2 regions of the Phosphitispora fastidiosa genome follow, and region 2 is predicted to be linked to the other one. Evidence: a T-box and tRNA genes for the amino acid it is inferred to sense, from the RefSeq annotation. Region 2 holds a T-box; the other holds one or more tRNA genes.
What was found. A T-box is a leader RNA that pairs with one kind of tRNA and senses whether it is charged. The one in region 2 lies ahead of thrS (threonine--tRNA ligase), so its partner is inferred to be a tRNA-Thr.

Region 1 (11,006 bases), on a different contig from region 2:
GCCATAAACAGCATGGCCTTTTTGCGCATATCCGGGTCTGGATGAGATAGCTTGGGGACAATTTCCGCAAGCGCATCTTCTTCCATACTGAGAAGCCCGGTAAGGGCACATTCACACCCTTCGGGTTCGGTAAAATATATCTCAAGAAGTATTTCCAGAACCTCATTTCTACCGGTTTTGCCAAGGAGCTCACACAGATGCTCCAGAGTATGTATATCAAGGGACTTAAAATTCTTAAAAAGTCCGAATACTTCGCTATATCCCTTGTCACCAAGTTTGAGGATTGTTCTGAAAAGGTCATAGGCAAAAAAGTCATTGACATACTGCTTGCCGTCAGGACCGGTTTCCAGAAGGAGAAACCGTTCTTTCAGAATGGGGATAACACTTTCGTCTTTTGATGCTCCAAGGGCAATGATGGCTTTGAGCACATTATAAATATCATCATCATCCAGCCTTTTCAGGATATGGGGCACCAACTGCGGGTCCGGGTAGAGAGTTGACGATAACAGGGCATTCCACCTGATATTGTGGTGTTCATCTGTCAGGTATCGGATTATTTCTACGGGATTTTCGGTAACTCCGGTCCTCTTGCGGCAAAAAGCCACTTGCCTGTGATGGCGGTCTTTATATAGTATAAATTCATGTCCGGGAAATAGCTCCGGCAGCCTCTTCTGCCAGATTTCTTCGACTTTGGCTGCAGATGCTTCAAAGGCTTCCAGGTCCAGGGTAATTCCGGAAAATTTGAATATATCCTCTTTGGCAAAATCAAGGTGTTCATGAGTGGCAAACAGTTCATATGCAGTCGGGTTGCGTCTGGTGTAACCATCATCCCAGACAACATCTGAATTAATACAGTCTTTTAACTCTGCATAGTCAAGAGAACTTAAGTTATCAAGATAATTCTTAAATGACCGCAGCATTTTTCGGTATTTAGCCAAATCAATCTCCTCCTGACTCAAGTTTAATAAAGTAATTCGGCAGATTATTCCTTTTCACCTTCCAGATTACGATATTTTTCTCGAAGGTTGTAGGAAAGCCTATTTTGGGTTTGAATGAATAATTATAATTCTAGCAGGATTTAGAGGACAATTAGCAGAATTTAGTAAACATTTACATAATCTATCCACCAGGTGAGAGATATGAAGAAACTGCCTGCCGAAAAGGCTGAAAAGGGAATGGTAATAGGAAAGGCCGTTTGTGCCGGTGACGGTTCTGTTTTGCTTACTCCCGGAACTGTGATTAATGAATATCATTTAAAACAGCTGTCCAGCTCCCAAATAAGATTTGTTGAAATAATTGAAACAGACAGTGTGGTGGTACATAAACTCTTTTCAGCAGCAGAAAATGAGTTTACCAGGTTAGAGATTACGCAGACCATAAAAAGCATTTTCAGAGAGATAACTCTGTCCAGCCAGTTAAACAAGGGGACAATAAAACGCACGGTAGACAATATGCTGCGCACGGTGTTAAAAGACAGAGCGGTCCTGCTGCACCTTACAGAGGTCAGAGAACTGGATACCTATATATTTGGGCATTCCCTTAATGTGTGCATGCTCTCCCTGATATTGGGGCTGTTTCTTAAACTAAAAAGAGGGCAGCTTAAAAATTTGGGCACAGCGGCGCTGCTCCACGATGTGGGCAGAGCCAGGGTACCTAAGCACATTTTATACAAGCCCAGTCCACTGACTGTTGAGGAGTTTGCAGAAGTCAAAAAGCATTCGGCTTACGGCTTTGAAATTATCAGGGAGTGTGATCACCTGCCTGAGGAGGTTACCCTTGCTGTCCTGCAGCACCATGAGCGCTTGGACGGTTCCGGATATCCGGGGGGGCTCAGGGGAGAAGAGATTGGCCTGTTTGCACGGATATTGGCAGTAGCGGATGTTTTTGATGCGCTCCTGGCGGACCGGCCTTTCAGGCAGGCCTTTTTTCCTCACCAGGCTGTGGACATCATTATTAACTCGACAGGTCAGTTTGACCCTGAAGTCCTCAGGGTATTTATAGAGAATGTGGCCATATATCCTGTTGGCAGCGTTGTTTCCCTGAACACGGGTGAAACCGGGATAGTTGTTGATGTTAACAAGGGGCAGCAGACCAGGCCAGTGATACGGGTAATGTATGATTCCAATGAAATTAAACTGCAGTCTATAAAAGAAATAGACCTGTCCAAAAACCCGGAGATTTTTATAGCCAGAGTACTCAGGGAAGAACAGGTAGAGAATATTATCGGATAAACTTCCTATCTGCCAAAGGCACCCCCGCTCAAGCCAAGGACTGACATGGCATCACTTACCTTGACCTGTGATGTGTCTGCGTGTTTATCTTCATAGAACATGTCCAGGGCTTCAACAAACCAGTCTGCATCACGGTTTACCTGAACTCCGGTTATCTCCCAGTTGGACATAGCCCTTTTGACGACATCCAGTTTCTCTTTGCCTGACATGGACAGCCAGGCTGTACCGTCAGTCTGCCCGGGAACCTTGTCAAGCTCTATATCGGTTGGCAAAGGCTCATTGGCGGGCGGCTGGTTCTCGGAAGGTTCATTCCCGGATGGCTCATTATCGGATGGCTTCTTATCGGATGGCTGCTCACCGGTTTCGGAAACCGGCGGGCGGTTATCGGAAACCGGCTGTCCTTCTGGGGCATTTGCCCAGCTTAACACTATCAGAGTAAGTGTAATTATGGCAACAATTGTCAGGGATACAATGCTGAACTGGGACCAGTTTTTATCACCGGTCTGTTTCCCGGAAGTTTTATGTTTGGTATTTTTGTTTTTAGCAGCAGTCACTTGCAGTCCTCCTGTTGATATCTATGGCCAAAACTCCATATAAAGTAAGTTTCTTTTATATTAACATAACCGTGCTCTTCAAGCCAACAGAAAATTGTCCCTGTTGCCTTTGGGGGCGATGTTTGCTATAATATTTGTTGCAGCAAATTTATCTGACTTTGATGCCGAAGTAGCTCAGTGGTAGAGCAACGCACTCGTAATGCGTAGGTCGAGGGTTCAACTCCCTTCTTCGGCTCCATTGGAAACCTTACAACCGCAAGCGATTGCGGTTTTTGTTTTTTTGGGGTTATTTTGAGCGGAGACTATTTTGGTGTTTATCTTTAAAAAGTGGGGACTATGGTTAAGCACACCAAAATTTACCTGGGGAAAAGGAGGAAAATGCTGTCGTTTAGTTGTATCTTTATAATTAACTGTCGAAAGATTGGTATATTAGGAGGGAAAAATGAAATTACAGGCTGTTAACGAAAACAGGGGTTATTGGATTAGAACAGATGGCGGTAGAATGGTTCCTTCCCTCAGATGCCACCGATTAATGACTTTGACGCCCATGTAAAAGCATACACTAAGCTTGCTCAAGAAGCAGATTCTCAATGCAGCCGAATCATAAGGCACATAAATGAGCATCAGCCCGCTCATGTGTTCGATATATGGTACGATTTTCCTGTATTATATTTGAGATTCTATAGCTTGTTACATATTGAATGGGGGCAAATTCGATGCCAAAGGTTAAAAACTTTAAGGATACTATTTTCGCTAAAGGGACTGAAATCGCCGTTATTTCCGACGGAGATGACAATGACCATATTTCTTTGACTGATATTGCAAAGTATAAAACAGACGAAAATCCGGGTTATGTGATACAGAACTGGATGCGAAATCGTAACGTAGTGCAATTCCTCGGTTTATGGGAGAGATTAAATAATCCGATTTTCAATTGCCTCGAATTCGAGGCAATTGAAAATGAAGCTGGACTCAATAGTTTCGTTTTGACACCTAAAAAGTGGATTGAAAAAACAGGAGCTATCGGTATGACTTCGAAACAAGGCCGTTATGCAGCTACCTTTGCGCATTCCGATATCGCCTTTGAGTTTGCCTCGTGGATTTCACCAGAGTTTAAACTAATTTATATAAATAACAGAATTCTTCAAACGATTTTAGCCCATCGAATTCGAGAGGATTAAAATCTTAGCAAATCAAATTACTTCGTAATAGAGGTAATTTATTTCATATATAGAAGGTGATACGAGTTGAAGCATGAAGATAAAATCATTTTATATACGACAGATAGCGGCAAAGTTACCGTTTCAGTTCGTTTTGAAGACGAAAACTTTTGGATGACTCAAAAAGCGATTGCAGAGCTGTTTGAAACGACGACCGCCAACATAAACATTCACATCAAAAACATTCTGGATGATGAAGAATTGGATTCAGATTCAACTATTAAGGATTTTTTAATAGTTCAAACCGAGGGTAGCCGTGAAGTTAGTCGCAAGGTTCAATTCTGTAACCTGACACGAGAATTTTATGCCTTTGTGCAGAATAAGCTCCATTATGCCATAACAGGCAAAACTGCAGCAGAATTGATCGCCGAGAGGGTTAATCTTGAGCATCCCACAATGGGGTTAACTACTTGGAAAGCAGCTCCAGACGGGAAAATCATAAAACAAGATGTGGCGATTGCGAAAAACTACCTCAATGAAAAGGAACTTTCACGAATGAACCGAATCGTGACAATGTTCATTGACTATGCGGAGTTAATGGCTGAGGATGAAGTCCCAATGAGCATGGCGGACTGGCTTCGAGAAACAGATAATTTTTTGCAGAACAACCGCAGAAATGTCCTCGAAGGAAAAGGAAAAGTTTCTCATGAAGATGCAGTAAAAAAGGCTGAAGAAATTTACGAGCAATTCCGAGTTCGGCAGGACAAGGATTATATTTCGCAGTTTGACAAAGAGATGTCCAAATATCTGAAGGGTAAAACAGATAAGGACGAGTAGGTATGCAATAAAAAATCAAATTAAACAAATCGAGGAAAGGATAAAACCGCATTGTTTGTTGGACAACCAGATTTTAATTACAACGTAATGTTAGAAGGATTTATTTGGGATTACTTTGAAAGCCTCGAGATTCAAGGCTTTCTCACATTCATGAAAAATCTAACATTATGCAAAAGGATTTAAACTAAGTCCTCGTAATGCGTAGGTCGAGGGTTCAACTCTCTTCTTCGGCTCCAGTAAAATCAGGGCTTCGCGGGTTTTTACCCGGAAGCTTTTTTGTATTTATTGCCCTATCGGGGTCCCGATTAACTTTATAATGCCGTATTCGGAATATTATGAAAATTATGCAGGAATACAATAACTAATGAAGAATTAGTTGATGATAATTTAGAATAGGGGGGATCAATTCCGTGTGCCGTTTTCTTTTATTCCTGCTGGTTTCCACGTTGTTTGTAAATGGGTGCAATGATGGCAGCGGTATAATATTTGAGGGTGAGAGCAGCCACTGGACAGCCAGCTATGTTGAGAAAATACATGAAACCGGGATAAAAAGTTTATCCGGCAAATTTAGTTACAGCAATACTGTTTCCTGGAATCTAAGTCTAAAATACAAAGGTCCAAACTTGTCAAATGTAGGGCCTGTCAAGTATTCATATAATACAGAGCATGGCGGAGGGGAGGGAGAAACCTCCCTGGACAGGAACGGATACCTTAACATAACAGGCCGCATTAGCGGAGAAGACGCAGCAATGACAAGCTGCATTGATACTATTGCCGTAATCTTGGAATGGCATGGTATGAGTGAGCCCCTTGAGCTAACTGCCAGGTAAGACATAGGTCAGAGTACTTATAAAAAGAGCGGACGGTAAATCTACCGCCCTCTCTTTTTATATAAGCTAACCACCTGCTATGATGCAGGTGGTTAGCTTATTTTAAGGGGAATTAAAATCTATATTATATTTCTTTAATTTTCTCACAATGGTGGACTGATTAACCCCAAATAGCCGGGCCAACTGCCTGGTTGACTTTGAGTTTTTACATGCCTCAATGATCATCTGTTTTTCCGTTATTTCTTTGACCTCTTTTAGTGACCGTGCTTCTTTTGGAAGAACAGGCAAAATTTGGTTTCCGCAGATTTCTTCCAAAAAGGAATTTGGTAAGTCGTTTTCAGTTATAATATCCGAATTGCATATAATAACTAATCGTTCAATATAATTTTCTAATTCTCTGACATTTCCTGGCCAATTACATTTCATAATCCTGTCCATAATCGAAGGGCTTAGTTTCTTTCTCTTATGATAGCGGATGCTGAATTTATCGAGAAAATATTCCACCATAACCGGGATATCTTCCTTGCGTTCTCGTAATGGAGGGATTGTTATCGGAATAACATTAAGCCGGTAAAAGAGATCTTCTCTGAAGGAGCCTTTGGAAACTTCCTCACGGAGGTTTTTGTTAGAAGCAGTGATTAACCTTATATCTAATTTTCTTGGGTTAAGGCCCCCGATTCGGTAGACCTCTCTATCCTGTATAACATGTAAAAGTTTTACTTGTAATTGTAAAGGCATATCTCCTATTTCATCCAGAAAAACCGTACCTGTATTGGCGTGTTCGAAATACCCGGATTTACCTTCTCTAACGGCGCCGGTAAAGGCGCCCTTGGTATAACCGAAAAGTTCTGACTCAATTAGATTTTCCGGAATAGCCCCGCAGTTTACCGAAACAAATGGATTATTCCTGCGATTACTGTTATTATGTATGAATTTTGCCAGTAAACTTTTTCCTACCCCAGATTCACCATAAATAGTTATAGTAGCTTCAGTGTACGCAACCTGATGGGCCATTTCTATTACCTTTTTTATGGTATCACTGCGCCAAATAAAGTCGTCAAGCTCTACGTTCCGAATTCTTACTATCTCTTTTTGATACCAAGAAATCATTTCTTCTGATTCTCTTAATCGTTTCTCAAGGTCACTGCAATGGGTAATATCCTTGGAAAAAGTGATTACCTTTTTTAAATTATTGTTATTGTCAAAGATGGGTATAGCTGTAGCCATTATCCTTTTGCCATTATTTATGTTCTGAACAAAGGTTTCTTGTTTTTTGCTGTTAATGGCAGTCAGCGTTATAGATTTTGATAGAACACCGTTTTTTTCTAAGTCTTTAACATTCATCCCAACCATGTCACGGATACCAAAGGTTATTTCAGGTGGATTGTAAACTTTTTTAATAAATCCTTTATTATCTGAAATAGTAACTTGATCAAAGGCCAAACCAATAATCAACATCAAGTCCTTTATGTCTTCAGGATCGAGGTGACTTAACTGAGATAAAACACTCATTCATTATCCACCCTTCTTATTTGATTTTTCCTCTGATAGTATTTGGTGTAATTATATGCTAAAATGCATCAAGATGCAATAATGCATCTAATTATTAGATGCTATACTGAGACAAATATGGGATAAATCAAGCATTACCGATGGTAAAACGGCTTGGCATGTTTCTTGCTAATAATTTATTTAATAAATGCATTAATTAGGGCTTTATTTAGCTAAAACGATCGCCCAATATTAAATGGCAAAAAGAAAGGGGGAAGTTTTCGGTTTTTAGAAATCTATGGAGGTGATGTATATCGGCCCAAGATTGATGATGAAGTTTGCTAAAATCCAATTCAGAGGTGATATAATCAATGCGTGACTTAGTCGGATATAGTAACAGATTTCCAACTGTAGGTTGGCCCAATGGAGCTCGCTTAGCTATTAATATAGTTGTGAATTATGAAGAAGGGTCTGAAAGGTCGTTTGCTGCAGGTGATCCGGATCAGGAACCATTGACTGAATGGGGTACTTACCCGCTTCCCCCAGAAATCCGTAACTTGGCCATGGAGTCTATGTACGAATATGGATCACGTGCAGGTATCTGGCGCACATTACGTACCCTTGAGCAGGCTCAGGTTAAATCAACATTTTTTGCGTGTGCTGTGGCCTTTGAAAAGGCTCCTGAGGTTGCAAAAGCAGTTGTTGATGGGGGCCACGAGGTGTGCAGCCATGGATACAGGTGGGAGGAAGTTTTTCGCCTGTCAAAAGATGAAGAACGCGAGCATATCAGGCTTGCCATCGAATCATTTATCCGAACAACAGGGCAGCGTCCGAAAGGCTGGTACTGTCGTTATGGACCCAGTGTAAACACGAGACAATTGGTTGTAGAAGAAGGCGGATTCTTATATGATTCTGATGCCTACAATGATGATGTACCTTATTTTGTTGAAGTATCGGGAAAGAAGCATCTGGTGCTTCCATATACTCCGGATGTAAACGACTTCTGCTATTGGCAATCACCTGGCTTTTTAACTGCTGACCACTTTTATACCTATTTGAAAGATACTTTTGATGTTTTATACGCTGAATCTGCAACCCATCCCAAAATGATGTCTGTTGGGCTGCATCCCAGGATTATTGGACGCCCGGGTCGGATTGGCGGGTTGCAGCGGTTTTTAGAGTATGCGAACAGATACACAGATGTCTGGTTTGCCACCCGCGCAGAAATCGCCGAATGGTGGAAGGCAAATTCCAAAGGGTAGCTAGAAACAATTAAATAAGACATTAAATTAAATAAGATATTAATAGGAGGAATGGCATTTGAAACGTGTACAAGTCTTTTTCCTGTTTATGGTTTTAATGATTTTTTCCATAACTGCTGTTGCTTGCGGGGGAACGTCGACTTCTTCAAATCCCCCGGCGGATAAACCCGAAGATGCAGATGCAAAAGTGGATTTGTCCTATGTAACCGAGCAAATTGAGCAGTATAAGACTCTTCCGGAATTCAGAGCCCCAGGGGAACCCTTTGATGCCAAAGCAGTTATGAAGGGAAAAAGTATCCTAAGTATTCCCGTTTCCAGCGCTAATCCGTTCACTGAGAATATCGAGGTTGGCATGAAAAAAGTAGCAGAGGAAATCGGGTTCGAGTTCACTGAATGGTCAAACCAGGGACAACCATCCCAGTGGGTACAGGGAATGAACCATGGTCTTAATCAAAAGTATGACCTAATTGATTTGCTTGGCGGAACCAACCCCTCCGTACTCCAACCACAAGTTGAAGCCGCTACAAAAGCCGGGGTGAAAGTAGTTTCCACACATTTAAGTGGTTTTGAACAGGAAATACCCTATGTTACGGAAAACCTGGGAATTGATTATAACAAGGCCGGCAGATTATTAGCAGACTGGACCATTCTCAAGACGGATGGTAAACCAAATGTACTTGTAATCAGTTCAAATGAAGTTGTATCTACAGAGTCCATCGTCAATGGAATTAAGGACGAATTCCAACAGATGTGCCCTTCCGCAAAGGTTACCTATGTCAATGTACCCATCCCCGACTGGTCAACAAAAATTCAGTCTGAGGTTCAATCAGCGATAATCAGGGATCCTGAACTTAATTATATTGTTCCAATTTATGACAGTATGTCTCAATTTGTAGTACCCGCAATTGAAACCACCCAATCGGCTGACCGGGTAAAAATTGCCACATTTAACGGCACACCATTTGTCCTTGATTTTATTCGTCAAGGCAAAGTAGAGATGGATATCGGCGAAAACCTTGACTGGATTAGCAGAGCAATTATGGACGCAGAAATGCGACTTATTGCCGGACTGCCTTTTGTAGATAACGAAAATATTCCACTCTACATTTGGGATGAGAGTAATATAGAGAAGGCCGGTAACCCGGCTCAGCTATCAACAGGCTACGGAGACGCATATTTAGAGGGATATAACAAACTGTGGGGAATCTCCAAATAATTCATTTGAAGTAGTTAATCAAATATATGAACGTTCATATTTTGTTAAATATGAACGTTCATATAACAAATTTTAGGCGTGGGGATGATAGAGTGAAAGATAATGTTGATACCCTCGTAATGAAACACATTTCAAAGACTTTCGGAGGTCAACGTGCCCTGAGTGATGCTCATATCAATATAAAGCCAGGAGAAGTGCATGGTTTACTTGGCCAAAACGGCTGCGGAAAGTCCACTCTCATTAAGATATTAGCCGGCTACCACGCTCCGGATCCGGGTGGAAGTCTGGAAATTAATGGCCGGGTTATAAAGCTTCCTCTCCACGTTGGCGAATTTCGGAAACTTGGCATGAGCTTTGTGCATCAAGATTTGGGACTGATACCCTCATTGAGTGTACTTGAAAACCTTCGGATAGGGGAAATAGCATCAAAAAACAGATGGAATATATCCTGGTCTAAAGAACGAAAACTTGCTAAGGAGATATTCAAGCAATTTAATCTGAATATAGATCCATCTGATAAAGTTTCAGACCTGACCCAGGTGGAACGTGCCTTATTGGCGATAGTGCGTGCAGTAAAAGAAATCCAGACTCAGGAAGCAGTACAACAATCAAATCGGGGACTGCTTGTTCTGGATGAACCCACTGTATTTTTACCAAGAATGGGAATAGACCAACTTTTCGGGCTGGTTCGTGAAATTGCTAAAATCGGGCTAAGTGTCTTGTTTGTCTCACATGACCTGGATGAAGCCAAGGAAATAACAAACAGAATCACAATATTGCGAGACGGACATGTAGTTAAAACTGTAGAAACCAGTCAAACAACTAAAGAGCAGCTAATTTCTGCTATTATCGGGCGCGAACTCGAAACAGTTGATTTTAGAAACTCCATTACTGATAACAAAAAGATTGATATATTTGTGAATAACCTTTCCGGAAAAATTATCAGGGATGTATCCTTAAGCTTAAGAAAAGGTGAAATTCTGGGGCTGACCGGTTTGGTTGGGTCGGGGTTTCATGAAATACCATATCTGCTTTTCGGCGCGGATAAAGCCAGCGGTCACCTGGAAATGGATGGTGAATCCTTCGATTTGTCGAGAATGAGTCCCAATAAAGCTATTTCGACAGGGCTCGCTTTGATTCCTGGGGATCGCCAGAACTCAGGCGGTATCGGAACACTTTCAATACTGGATAATGTGGTTATACAAGTCATTCAAAACTACTTTAGAAAGTTAAGGTTAAATCGAAAAGACATGTATAATGCCACGCACTCCCTTTTGACTGAGTTTGATGTTCGTCCCGGTAATCCACGTTTAGATTTTCAAAATCTAAGCGGAGGTAATCAACAAAAAGCATTGCTGGCAAAATGGTTTCAAACCAATCCTAAGATACTGCTGTTGGATGAACCAACCCAGGGTGTGGATGTAG
Region 2 (11,006 bases):
GTTGAAATAGGCACGGTTACCGGTGTTATCAAGGAGTGTCTCAGCAAATTGGGCATAAGTATTCGTTCAATTGGTTGGAATGGGGATTTTCTCACAGTTAAAATGGATGAGCCGGATTCCCTGGACACTGTCTGCAGCGAATTGGAGGCTATAAGCGGACTTCACATTATCAGTGTTGGTCACTCCCTGGAGATATTCAAGGATGAGGGTTTTGCCGAAGACATTGACAAGAAGTTTGCCCTCTCTGAATTTATGGGCACACACGGGATTGGGCATACCAGGCTGGCAACCGAAAGTGATGTGGATGTGCGCCGGGCCCACCCGTTCTGGGCAAACAGCTTTGCAGATGTTGCTATTGTCCATAACGGTCAGCTGACCAATTACTACACCCTTAAGAGGAAGATGGAGCATAAGGGCTACCGCTTCCGGACAGATAATGATTCTGAGTTAATTGCTGTTTATATTGCCGACAGGCTCTCTCGTGGAGATAACCTGCAAGAGGCCCTGTACCTATCACTGGAAAACTTTGACGGGACCTTTTCATATCTGGTGTCCACACCTAATGAAATTGGTTTTGCCAAAGATAAGCTGGGCGCTAAACCGATGGCTGTCCTGGAAGGTGAAGATTTTGTGGCCATAGCTTCTGAAGAAGTGGCTATCCGCAAGGTTTTCAGTGACAAACAAACAGGAAACCGTTATTGGGAGCCTGGCCCGAAGGAGGTCATGACATGGTTGAGATAGACGCTATTGGGAAGACCAGCCGCGAGATTAATGCCGAAATAAAACAGGCTGCCGCAGCAGGTGACGAAATCAGGATAACCAATCCTTCAGCCAGCCATCACCTCGGTGTAGGTGTACTTAGTCCGGCCAGGATAACATATGAAGGAAGTGTTGGGTATTTCTGCACTGCCCTTACTGATGGCTGTAATGTAGTGATTAACGGAAATGCCGGGTGGTGTCTCGGTGATAACATGATGTCAGGAAAAATTATTGTTAACGGCAGAGGCGGCAGCAGTGTTGGTCCTGCTATGCGTGGAGGCACCATAGTTGTTCACGGTGATGCCGGGAACCGGCTGGGACAGGTAATGAAAAGCGGCCTGATTGTAGTAGAAGGCAGTGCCGGGTTTATGGCCGGGTTTATGATGATGGGCGGCAGGATCATTGTTCTGGGTGACATCGGAGAGCGCGCCGGGCACTGGTTGATTAATGGTGAGATATTTGTAGGCGGAAACATTGAAGGCCTCGGCAGTGATGCCCAGATAGTGGAACTCTCCGATGCGGATAAGAATTTTCTTGAGGAAACGCTGACGGAACATGGATTAGTAACAGACAAACCGTTTAAGAAGATAACTTCGCGCAAAGAACTACACCATTATTCCACCAAAGAATAATTAAACATCGCAGGGGGTAGAGATTATGAAAATCAGCAATACATGGACTCCGGATGTCATTAAGGGTATACACCTGCGCAGCAGGATCGGACGGTATAAGGTACGGGGGTTTGGTTCTTACAGGAAAATGCCGAATTTTGATGACCTGACCTTTTTACCGGCCAATTTATCCAGACTGGCCGTAGAGCAGTACCGTGAAGAATGCTCCAGTAAAACAGTTTTGGGCAGGCGGTTTGCTGAACAACCTCTGGAAATTGATATTCCGATTGTTATTGCCCCAATGAGCTTTGGCGCCCTTTCAAAAAACGCCAAGATCGCCCTTGCCAAAGGCGCTGCCTTGGCTGGGACGGCAGCCAGTACCGGGGAAGGAGGAATGCTCCCTGAAGAACGGGAGGCAGCGAAGAAGCTGTTCTACCAGTGCACACCCGGAAGATATGGATTTAATCCTCATGACCTGCGCAAGGCAGATGTTATTGAACTGCTCATCAGCCAGGGAGCAAAGCCGGGAGTTGGCGGCCATCTGATGGGAGATAAGGTTACCGATGAAATTGCTAAAATACGCGGCATCCCCAAGGGGATTGACCTGCGCAGCCCATGCCGTCATGCTGATGTCCTGGGCGCTGATGACCTGGTAATGAAAGTGGAAGAACTCCGCGAAGCCTCTGATTGCAGGATTCCTGTGAGCCTCAAAATGGGCGCCGGGCGGGTTAAAGAAGATGTTAAAATCGCCTGTAAGGTTGGCACAGATATTATCGCACTTGACGGAATGCAGGGCGGTACCGGAGCGTCTCCTGAGGTAGTGGCTGAACATGTCGGTGTCCCTTCCATGGCTGTGGTGGTCCAGGCCAGACAGGTACTGGAGGAAGTTGGACTGGAAGACAAGGTCGACCTGATTATCATGGGAGGAATCCGCAGCGGGGCCGATGTGGCCAAAGCCCTGGCCCTGGGCGCCAGCGCCGTGGCTATAGGTACAGCAGCAATGATAGCAATGGGATGTATTGGCTGCATGCAGTGTACCACGGGCAAATGCCCCAAGGGGATTGCCACACACGACCCTGTCCTGACCAGAAGGCTTGATATTGATGAAGCTGCTGAGAGAGTATGCAATCTCCTAAAGGCTATGACCATGGAAGCTAAAATGCTGGCCCACCTTTGCGGAAAAACAGATGTGCACAATTTGGAGCCTGAAGATTTACGTGCCCTGAGTATGGAAGCTTCTGCAATTACAGGTATTCCTCTTGTAGGGACAATGTAATCAGGCTTTAGAAGTCAGGAGTGGTCAGTTTTGAATATCTTGGTAATTAATTGCGGCAGTTCTTCACTCAAGTACCAGCTAATTGATATGGAAAAAGAACAGATCCGGTTCGGAGGCAGCATCGAAAGAATTGGGTCAGAGAAAGCCTTATCTGTTTACAAAAAATCACGGAAAACGGTAAAAGAACCGGTAACCGCACGGGATCATCATCAGGCCATGGAGTTGGTGTTCAAAATCCTGACTGATTCTAAGACCAGGGTAATCCGTGACCTGGACGAGATCTCGGCGGTTGGCCACCGGGTAGTACATGGAGGTGAGAAATACTCTGCTCCTACTGTTTTAGTGGATGAAACAATTGAGGAGCTGGAACAATTTAATTACCTGGCCCCATTACATAATCCACAAAATATCATGGGTATCAGAGCGTGTAAAGCCATACTGAAGGAAACTACCCAGGTGGCAGTATTTGATACGGCTTTTCATCAAACCTTACCGGCAGAGGCTTATATATATGGCTTGCCATATAAGTACTATCAGAAATACGGAATCAGAAGATACGGATTCCACGGTACATCACACCGGTATGTAGCTGAGCAGGCAGCTGAATTAATGAAACAGCCGCTGGAGGAATTAAAGCTAATTACCTGCCATTTGGGTAACGGAGTAAGCATCTCAGCCGTTCAAAAAGGTTTATCTGTGGAAAACAGCATGGGTTTTACCCCTTTGGAGGGGATACCCATGGGAACGCGCTGTGGCAATCTTGATCCCGGAATACTGTTATTCCTGATGGAAAAAGAGGGATTGAGCGCTTCGGATGCAATGGCGGTATTAAACCGCGAATGTGGGATACTGGGAATTTCGGAACTCAGTAATGATTTTAGAGAGGTTCAGAAGGCTGCAGAAAAGGGTAATCAGCAAGCCACACTTGCACTAAAGGTTTTTGCTTATAGTGTGAAAAAGTATATTGGAGCCTATGCGGCGGTGATGAACGGCATTGACGGCTTGGTCTTTACTGCCGGAATCGGGGAAAATTCACCTGAAATCAGAAGGGAAATCTGCCTTGGCCTTGATTACCTTGGCATAACCCTTGATGATGAAAAAAACAAAGCCGCCGGTCGTAATGTTGATATAGGCGGCAAGCAGAGCAAGGTGAAAATACTGGTAATACCTACCAATGAAGAATTGATGATTGCTAAAGAAGCATGTAAGTTTATTGTTTAAGCGTAGCTTTTTGAAGAACCCCTCTAAAACTTAAAAGGAGGTCATTCTTATGTCCACTGGTGAAAAAACCGGAATTCTCAGAAGAGCGACTTGGCGAACAGGTTTCTTAATGGGCATAGCAGTTTGTGCCCTAACCCTGGTATCTGCAGGACCCTTAGCCCAGCAAGTAGGGCCGGTATCAATCCTTGTATGGACTACGTCTTCTTTTGTCGGTTTGCTTCAGGTTTTAATATATTCAGAACTGGCAGGAATGTATCAGAATGAAACCGGCGGCATGACCATGTGTATGGGTGATGCATTTGACAAGTGGTCCCACTGGCCGACTACTATTGCCCAATGGGCCTACTGGTATGCATGGATCCCGGTAATGGGGATTATGCCGATACTTATGGCTCAATATTTGAACCAGATGATTGGGACCAATTTCAGTCCTTTTATAGTTGGTATCGTTATTCTGGGCGTATTGCTTGCCATCAACTATTTCGGTATCACGGTAAGTGAACGAGGTCAGCTAATCATTAGCGCTGTGAGCCTCCTGCCGCTTGTAGTTATGATTGTGGTGGCATTTGCCAGAGGTTTGGTGTCAATGGATAACCTGTTGCCATTTAGGCCTTATGGCTCTTGGGGGAATTTCAGTAATCCCGAGGGGTCCTGGTTTTCGATGATGAGCTGGGTTGGTATAGGTGCGGCGTATTATGTTGCCTCATGGGGCTCATATGCCTTTGAAACAATAACTGTATATGTTGGGGAATACAAAAACCCTGTCAAGGATACCGTTAAAGCCGCCTGGTCTTCAGGTACGGTGGTAACTATATTAAATACCATGATTACCCTGGCCTTGGTGGGTGTCCTCGGGGTAGCGGCATTTGCGGATAATCCTGATTATCCCTTCTTGAAATTATCTGAAGCTATTCTTGGCCCTGTCGGCGGCCGGGTTGCCCTGTTTATCATTTTTACAGGTCTTTTTTTGATGGCAAACACTGCATTTAACGGGACGGCACGGATACTGTACGGGATGTCCAAGGAGGGCACAAACCTGAAGCAGTGGATGAAACTCAGTCCTAACGGATTTCCTTATGTAGCTGCTATATTCAATATAGCCTTTGCAATTTTCCTGATGACCTTTGAAGTACCTGTTAAGATTATTGCCGCTTCCAACTTAGCCTACATGATTTGTATATTTATGCCTCTGTTTGCGTTTGTTATTCTGCGCAAGAAGAGACCTGACCACCCCAGACCATTTAAGCTGCCGAATTTCATGGTGCCGGTAGCGTTTATTCTGGGAGCCTTTAATGTGATCCTGATTTTACCCGGGGCTCTTTATTACGGCGCCGAAGTAATGGTGACAGGCAGCGTTATTACACTGTTAGTTATTCCTTTATGTCTCTACCGCAAAAAGGTTCAGGATAAGGCGGAAACGGTAATAGCAAAAAATCCTGAAGAAATTGATCTCGACTGATAACATTAAATAGCTCTCCCTACATGCCAGCTAACGTTCATACCCTTAGCTATGGCATTGGTTTTACCTCCCCCGGGCCGGTTTAGACCTGCCTGGGTTTTTTTTGCCCCGGTTTGTGAAAAGTTTTTTTACCTGTCATTGATAATTTATGTTATGATGAAGAAGGTTTTCCCAGGCAGATGAGCGAAATGGGTATCAAAATTGGTAATCTGACAAATATTGCTGTAGATGGCTAATTTGGAGAAATGTTAACTGCAGCCATTGTATGGCTTCCTATAGAATAGGGAAAGATTAGGTTATTGTATCATTGATTTGGTGGAAAGGGGAAGTTCTGGTGCATGCCATAATAATCGGCGCCGGCAAAGTGGGCTTTAGTATTGCCCAGATGCTGTCATATGAAGGCCATGATGTTGTTGTAATTGAAAAAGATGAGGAGCGGTTTTTATATGTCCAGGAAGCCCTTGATGTGCAGACAATCTTGGGCAGCGGGTCTTCTCCGGTAATTCTTGAGGAAGCCGGGGTGACAAATTCCGACCTGGTAGTGGCGGTTACGGAAACAGATGAACTAAACATTGTATCCTGTCTTATGGCCAAACAGTATGGAGTCCCCAAAACTGTGGCCCGGGTGCGGGATCCGGACTATGTGGAAACAAGCCACAAGTCCCCGCAATTCTCCCTGGGGATTGACCTGATCATAAATCCGGAACAGATTACGGCAAAAGAAATAGTGAAACTTATGGAAGTCCCTGAAGCCCTGAATGTGGAGTACTTTGCTGAAGGCCAGATCCAGCTTCTGGAACTCAAGCTTACAGAATCGGCCCTGGTAGTGGGTAAGATGCTGAAGAACCTTGATTTGGCCGGAAATGCTCTCATTGTAGCTATTTCCCGCGGTGGAAAAATGATTATTCCCCGCGGGGATGATTATCTTGAAGTAAATGATATTGTCTTTATTGTGGCCCGAACCGAGGAAATGATAGATGTGGAAAAACTGCTGGGCAAGAGCCGGGCTGCCATAGAAAAGGTAATGATTCTCGGGGGCGGACGCATTGGCTACTACCTGGCCAGGCTATTGGAGGAGAAAAAAATAGGGGTTAAAATCATAGAAAAAAATAAGGATAAGTGCCGGGTTATTTCAGGCAAGCTGGACCACAGCCTGGTGCTTAATGGTGATGGAACTGATATTGACCTTTTGAAAGAAGAAGGAGCCGGGCAAGCCGACCTCTTTGTTGCCGTTACCGGTGACGATAAGCTGAACCTGTTGGTTTCCCTCATCAGCAAGCACCTTGGAGTGAAAAACACCATTATAGTTATCAGGCGCTCTGATTACATCCCACTGGTAGAACGGGTTGGTATAGACGTAGTTGTCAGCCCGCGGTCCCTGACTACCAGTACTATCCTAAAGCTTATCTGGCCTAAAGAGGTGGTTTCCGTCAGTTTCCTGGGGGGAGCGGATGCCGAAACCATGGAACTTATTGTGCCGGAACGCTGCCGGGCAAATTACAAGAAGCTTAAACAGCTCAAGTTTCCCAAAGGAGCCATCCTGGGGTCGATAATGAGGGATGATACTGCTATAGTTCCAACCGGTGATGATGTAATCATGCCCGGAGACCGGGTTATGGTATTTACCTTACCCAAAGCTGTCGCCAAGGTAAATGAATTCTTTGAAGTAGGCAGGTAATTACTTAAAATGAAGTATTCTGTAATTATAAGACATATAGGATTAATTATCGCTATTGTTGGGCTGGCCATGCTGGCCCCTGTGCACATAAGTCTGATTAACAGGGAACCATATGTGCCGGTATGGATTGGTATTGCCGCGGCAACGACAGTACTGGGGCTTGTTTTGTTCCTCGCTGTCCGGGTTAGAGAGACGATCGGTTACCGGGAAGGTTTTGCCATGGTTACTTTTGCCTGGGTGGCTGCTACCCTTTTTGGGGCCCTGCCGTTTTGGATGACAGGGGCTATTCCCGGTTTCGCAGACGCCTTTTTTGAAAGCATGTCCGGTTTTTCCACAACCGGGGCCAGTATCCTCACTGATATTGAAAGCCTGCCCCGAAGTCTGCTGTTCTGGCGCAGTCTAACCCACTGGCTGGGCGGGATGGGCATTATGGTGCTGTTTGTGGCTTTACTTTCCCAACTGGGTGCCGGGGGCATGCAGGTATTTCGGGCAGAGGCTCCCGGACCGATTACCGAGAAAATTAAACCCAGGATCAGTGAAACCGCAAAAATACTATGGCTGACCTATGTCATTCTAACTCTGGCAGAGACACTGCTGCTCCGGATAGCCGGGCTGGACTGGTTTGATTCACTCACCCATACTTTTGGAACTATGGCTACCGGCGGCTTCTCCACTAAGAATCTGAGTGTCGGTGCCTTTCAGAACCCTGCTGTTGAATGGATTATAATTGTATTTATGTTTGCAGCCGGAACCAATTTTGCGCTTTACTATACAGCGGTTAAGAAAAAGTCACTGAAAAATTTCTGGCATAATGAGGAATTTAAGCTGTATACCTCAATTACATTAGGGGCAATTCTGATAATCTGGTTAATTCTGGCTGCGGAACACGGCTTTTTCAAGGCTGCCAGGCTGGCCTCCTTTCAGGTGGTCTCAATCATTACAACAACTGGATATGCTACTGATGACTATGTGTTGTGGCCAAGCATGGCCACAGGTGTTTTATTCCTCCTTATGTTTGTCGGGGGCTCAGCAGGCTCTACCGGCGGTGGGATGAAGGTGAGCCGTTATCTGGTGCTGCTGAAGCATTCCGGGCTGCAGCTAAAGAAGTTCTTTCACCCCAGAGCGGTATTCTCTCTTAAGGTGGGAGGCAAGAGTTATCCCGAGGACATTATCATATCGATCTTCCAGTTTTTTTTCTTTTATATTTTTATGGTAATCACGGGAACTGTTATCATGACGGGTTTTGGTCTTGAAATTAAATCCGCCGTTAGTGCGGTTTTGGCCACCCTTGGCAATATCGGACCCGGTTTTGGAGCAGTGGGTCCTATGGAGAACTATGCATTCTTACCAGATGCTGCCAAGTACTTATTAAGTTTTTTTATGCTGGTGGGAAGACTCGAGATTTTTACAGTATTGGTGCTGTTATTGCCCAGCTTTTGGCGTAAATAGGAATTTAGTTGCCGGACGGAGGTTCCCCTTTTTTTCCATTGCAGTCTGAGACCGGTTCTGGTATATTTTTAGGGAGTAAGACTATAATAAAGGACTGACTGTAGTGGAGTATATATTAATTTTAATTCCTGTCATTGGAGGGATATCGGGATGGTTTACTGCGGCCCTGGCCCTGAAAGTCCTGTTCAGGCCGGCAGATCCGATGAAGCTTCCTTTTACCGATACGCATATCAGGGGATTACTGCCCGGAAAACAGGAACACCTGGCAGCAGGTGTCAGGGAAATCATTCAAACCCAGCTGCAATTGGCTGTTACTGAGGATTCGGGTCCGGCTTATGAGGTCAGAGCAAACCTGAGTAATACTATTGTGGTTTCAATTAAGGAACATATTCAGCATAAGATTCCCTTTTTGGTGCCGCGGGGAGTAAGACAGAAGATAATTGACACTATTGAAGACATTGTCAGGAAAGAAATTGCCGGGTTTTTAGATGAACTGGTCTATAGTGTCCGCCAAGACAGGGGCGCCGGTTCAGACCTCTGCCGGTTTATTGAAGAAAAAATCCGCTGTTATGATTTGGCTGACTTGGAGACCAGAGTCAAAAAGCTGCCGGAGATATTTTATCTGAAAATCGCAGCAGCCTTGATCGGCGTGGCTGCGGGCTTGCTGCAAATACTGGTGGCAGTTGTCGCAGGGACTTGACACTGTGCTTCCGGAGTCATATAATAAAACAAATGCTGTGAAGAGGAAAAGTAAGCTGTGGCACCTGCCAGAGAGATAAGGCCCCGGGCTGAAAGCCTTATCAGGGAACAGGCAGCCGAAAAACCACCTTGGAGCTGTCGGGCAGAACGAAGTAAGCCTGACCGGGGCGTCCCGTTATAGACTATGAAAGAGCCGGTTTTTCGGAAACAGAGTGGAACCGCGGGAGAACTACCTCTCGTCTCTGGTGTTATTACCAGGGATGAGGGGTTTTTTGTTGTAAAGAAAGCAAATGATTTAATTGGCGGCAGCGGTTGCAGCCGCTCATATAAGGAGGTACATTTTCATGTCTATGGTCAGGATTTCTTTAAAAGACGGTTCAGTAAAGGAATTTCCAAAGGGAACACCGGTAGTCGACATTGCTGCCGCTATCAGCCAGGGTCTTGCCAGAAACGCTCTGGCAGCAAAACTTAATGGCAAAAAAGTAGATTTGGGCACCCCTGTCAATGAAGACAGTGCACTTGAGATTATTACCTGGGACAGTGAAGAAGGACAGGATGTATATCGCCATAGTACGGCACATATTATGGCCCAGGCTGTGAAAAATCTCTTTCCCGGAGTTAAATTTGGCATCGGCCCATCTATTTCCGAAGGGTTTTATTATGATTTCGATGTCCCGGAAAACTTTTCTCCTGAAGACCTGCCCCGGATAGAAAAGGAGATGCAGAGGATTATCAAGGAGAACTACCCCTTTGAACGTATGGAGGTATCCAGGGATGAAGCCCTCAGGATGTTTGCGGAAGCAGGGGAAAACTACAAGGTGGAGCTGATCAATGATCTTCCTGAGGACGCCGTCATTAGCTGTTATCGCCAGGGAGACTTTATTGACCTGTGTGCCGGACCTCATGTGCCCTCTACGGGAAGAGTAAAGTCCGTAAAACTGATGAACCTGGCCGGGGCTTACTGGCGGGGCAGCGAGAAAAATAAAATGCTGCAGAGGATATATGGGACTTCATTCCCGAAAAAATCTCTGTTGGAAGAACATATTTTCCGGATAGAAGAGGCCAAAAAGCGTGATCATCGTAAACTGGGGGCGGAACTTGAGTTGTTTTCCATGCAGGATGAAGGCCCCGGTTTTCCGTTTTTTCACCCTAAGGGGATGGTACTGCGGAATGAGCTGGAGAACTTCTGGCGGGATGAACATAAAAAGGCCGGATACCAGGAAATACGTACCCCGGTGATTCTGAACAGGGGCCTTTGGGAGCAGTCAGGACACTGGGATAACTATAAAGAAAACATGTATTTCACCAGTATCGATGAAACCGATTTTGCGGTAAAACCCATGAACTGTCCCGGCGGGATTCTTGTCTACAGGTCTAAACTGCACAGTTACCGGGATCTGCCCATCAGACTTGGTGAATTGGGCCTGGTCCACCGGCACGAGCTCTCGGGGGCGCTGCACGGGTTAATGAGGGTCCGCTGTTTTACCCAGGATGATGCCCATATATTTATGCTGCCCTCCCAGGCAACCAAAGAGATTATTGGGGTAATTGACCTGATTGACAAGTTTTACGGCGTATTTGGCTTTGAATATCACGTGGAATTAAGTACTAAACCGGAAAAGGCCATGGGCTCTGACGAAATATGGGATATGGCTACAGCTGCCCTGAAGCAGGCCCTTGATGAGAAAGGCCTTGATTACAAAATTAATGAAGGTGATGGAGCATTCTATGGGCCGAAGATTGATTTCCACCTCAGGGACTGTTTGGGGAGGACCTGGCAGTGCGGGACCATCCAGCTTGATTTCCTGATGCCCGAAAAATTTGATCTTACTTATGTGGGAGAGGATGGCCAGA

Region 1: it encodes a tRNA-Thr, which carries the amino acid that the T-box ahead of thrS (threonine--tRNA ligase) is inferred to sense. The anticodon was not compared.

The regions. Positions count from the first base shown of each region.
Region 1 is NZ_JAHHUL010000026.1:35,447-46,452, forward strand. Features, by position in the region: gene Ga0451573_RS17675 (HEAT repeat domain-containing protein) at 1-938, opposite strand, end outside; gene Ga0451573_RS17680 (HD-GYP domain-containing protein) at 1,140-2,231, shown strand; gene Ga0451573_RS17685 (hypothetical protein) at 2,237-2,785, opposite strand; tRNA gene Ga0451573_RS17690 (tRNA-Thr) at 2,949-3,023, shown strand; gene Ga0451573_RS17695 (KilA-N domain-containing protein) at 3,502-3,966, shown strand; gene rhuM (RhuM family protein) at 4,033-4,782, shown strand; gene Ga0451573_RS17705 (hypothetical protein) at 5,193-5,612, shown strand; gene Ga0451573_RS17710 (sigma-54 interaction domain-containing protein) at 5,715-7,124, opposite strand; gene Ga0451573_RS17715 (allantoinase PuuE) at 7,475-8,365, shown strand; gene Ga0451573_RS17720 (sugar ABC transporter substrate-binding protein) at 8,424-9,581, shown strand; gene Ga0451573_RS17725 (sugar ABC transporter ATP-binding protein) at 9,674-11,006, shown strand, end outside.
Region 2 is NZ_JAHHUL010000009.1:96,586-107,591, forward strand. Features, by position in the region: gene Ga0451573_RS20070 (class II glutamine amidotransferase domain-containing protein) at 1-741, shown strand, start outside; gene Ga0451573_RS10120 (GltB/FmdC/FwdC-like GXGXG domain-containing protein) at 729-1,391, shown strand; gene Ga0451573_RS10125 (FMN-binding glutamate synthase family protein) at 1,417-2,646, shown strand; gene Ga0451573_RS10130 (acetate/propionate family kinase) at 2,677-3,867, shown strand; gene Ga0451573_RS10135 (APC family permease) at 3,917-5,326, shown strand; gene trkA (Trk system potassium transporter TrkA) at 5,661-7,004, shown strand; gene Ga0451573_RS10145 (TrkH family potassium uptake protein) at 7,014-8,453, shown strand; gene Ga0451573_RS10150 (DUF445 domain-containing protein) at 8,557-9,153, shown strand; T-box leader at 9,182-9,399, shown strand; gene thrS (threonine--tRNA ligase) at 9,503-11,006, shown strand, end outside.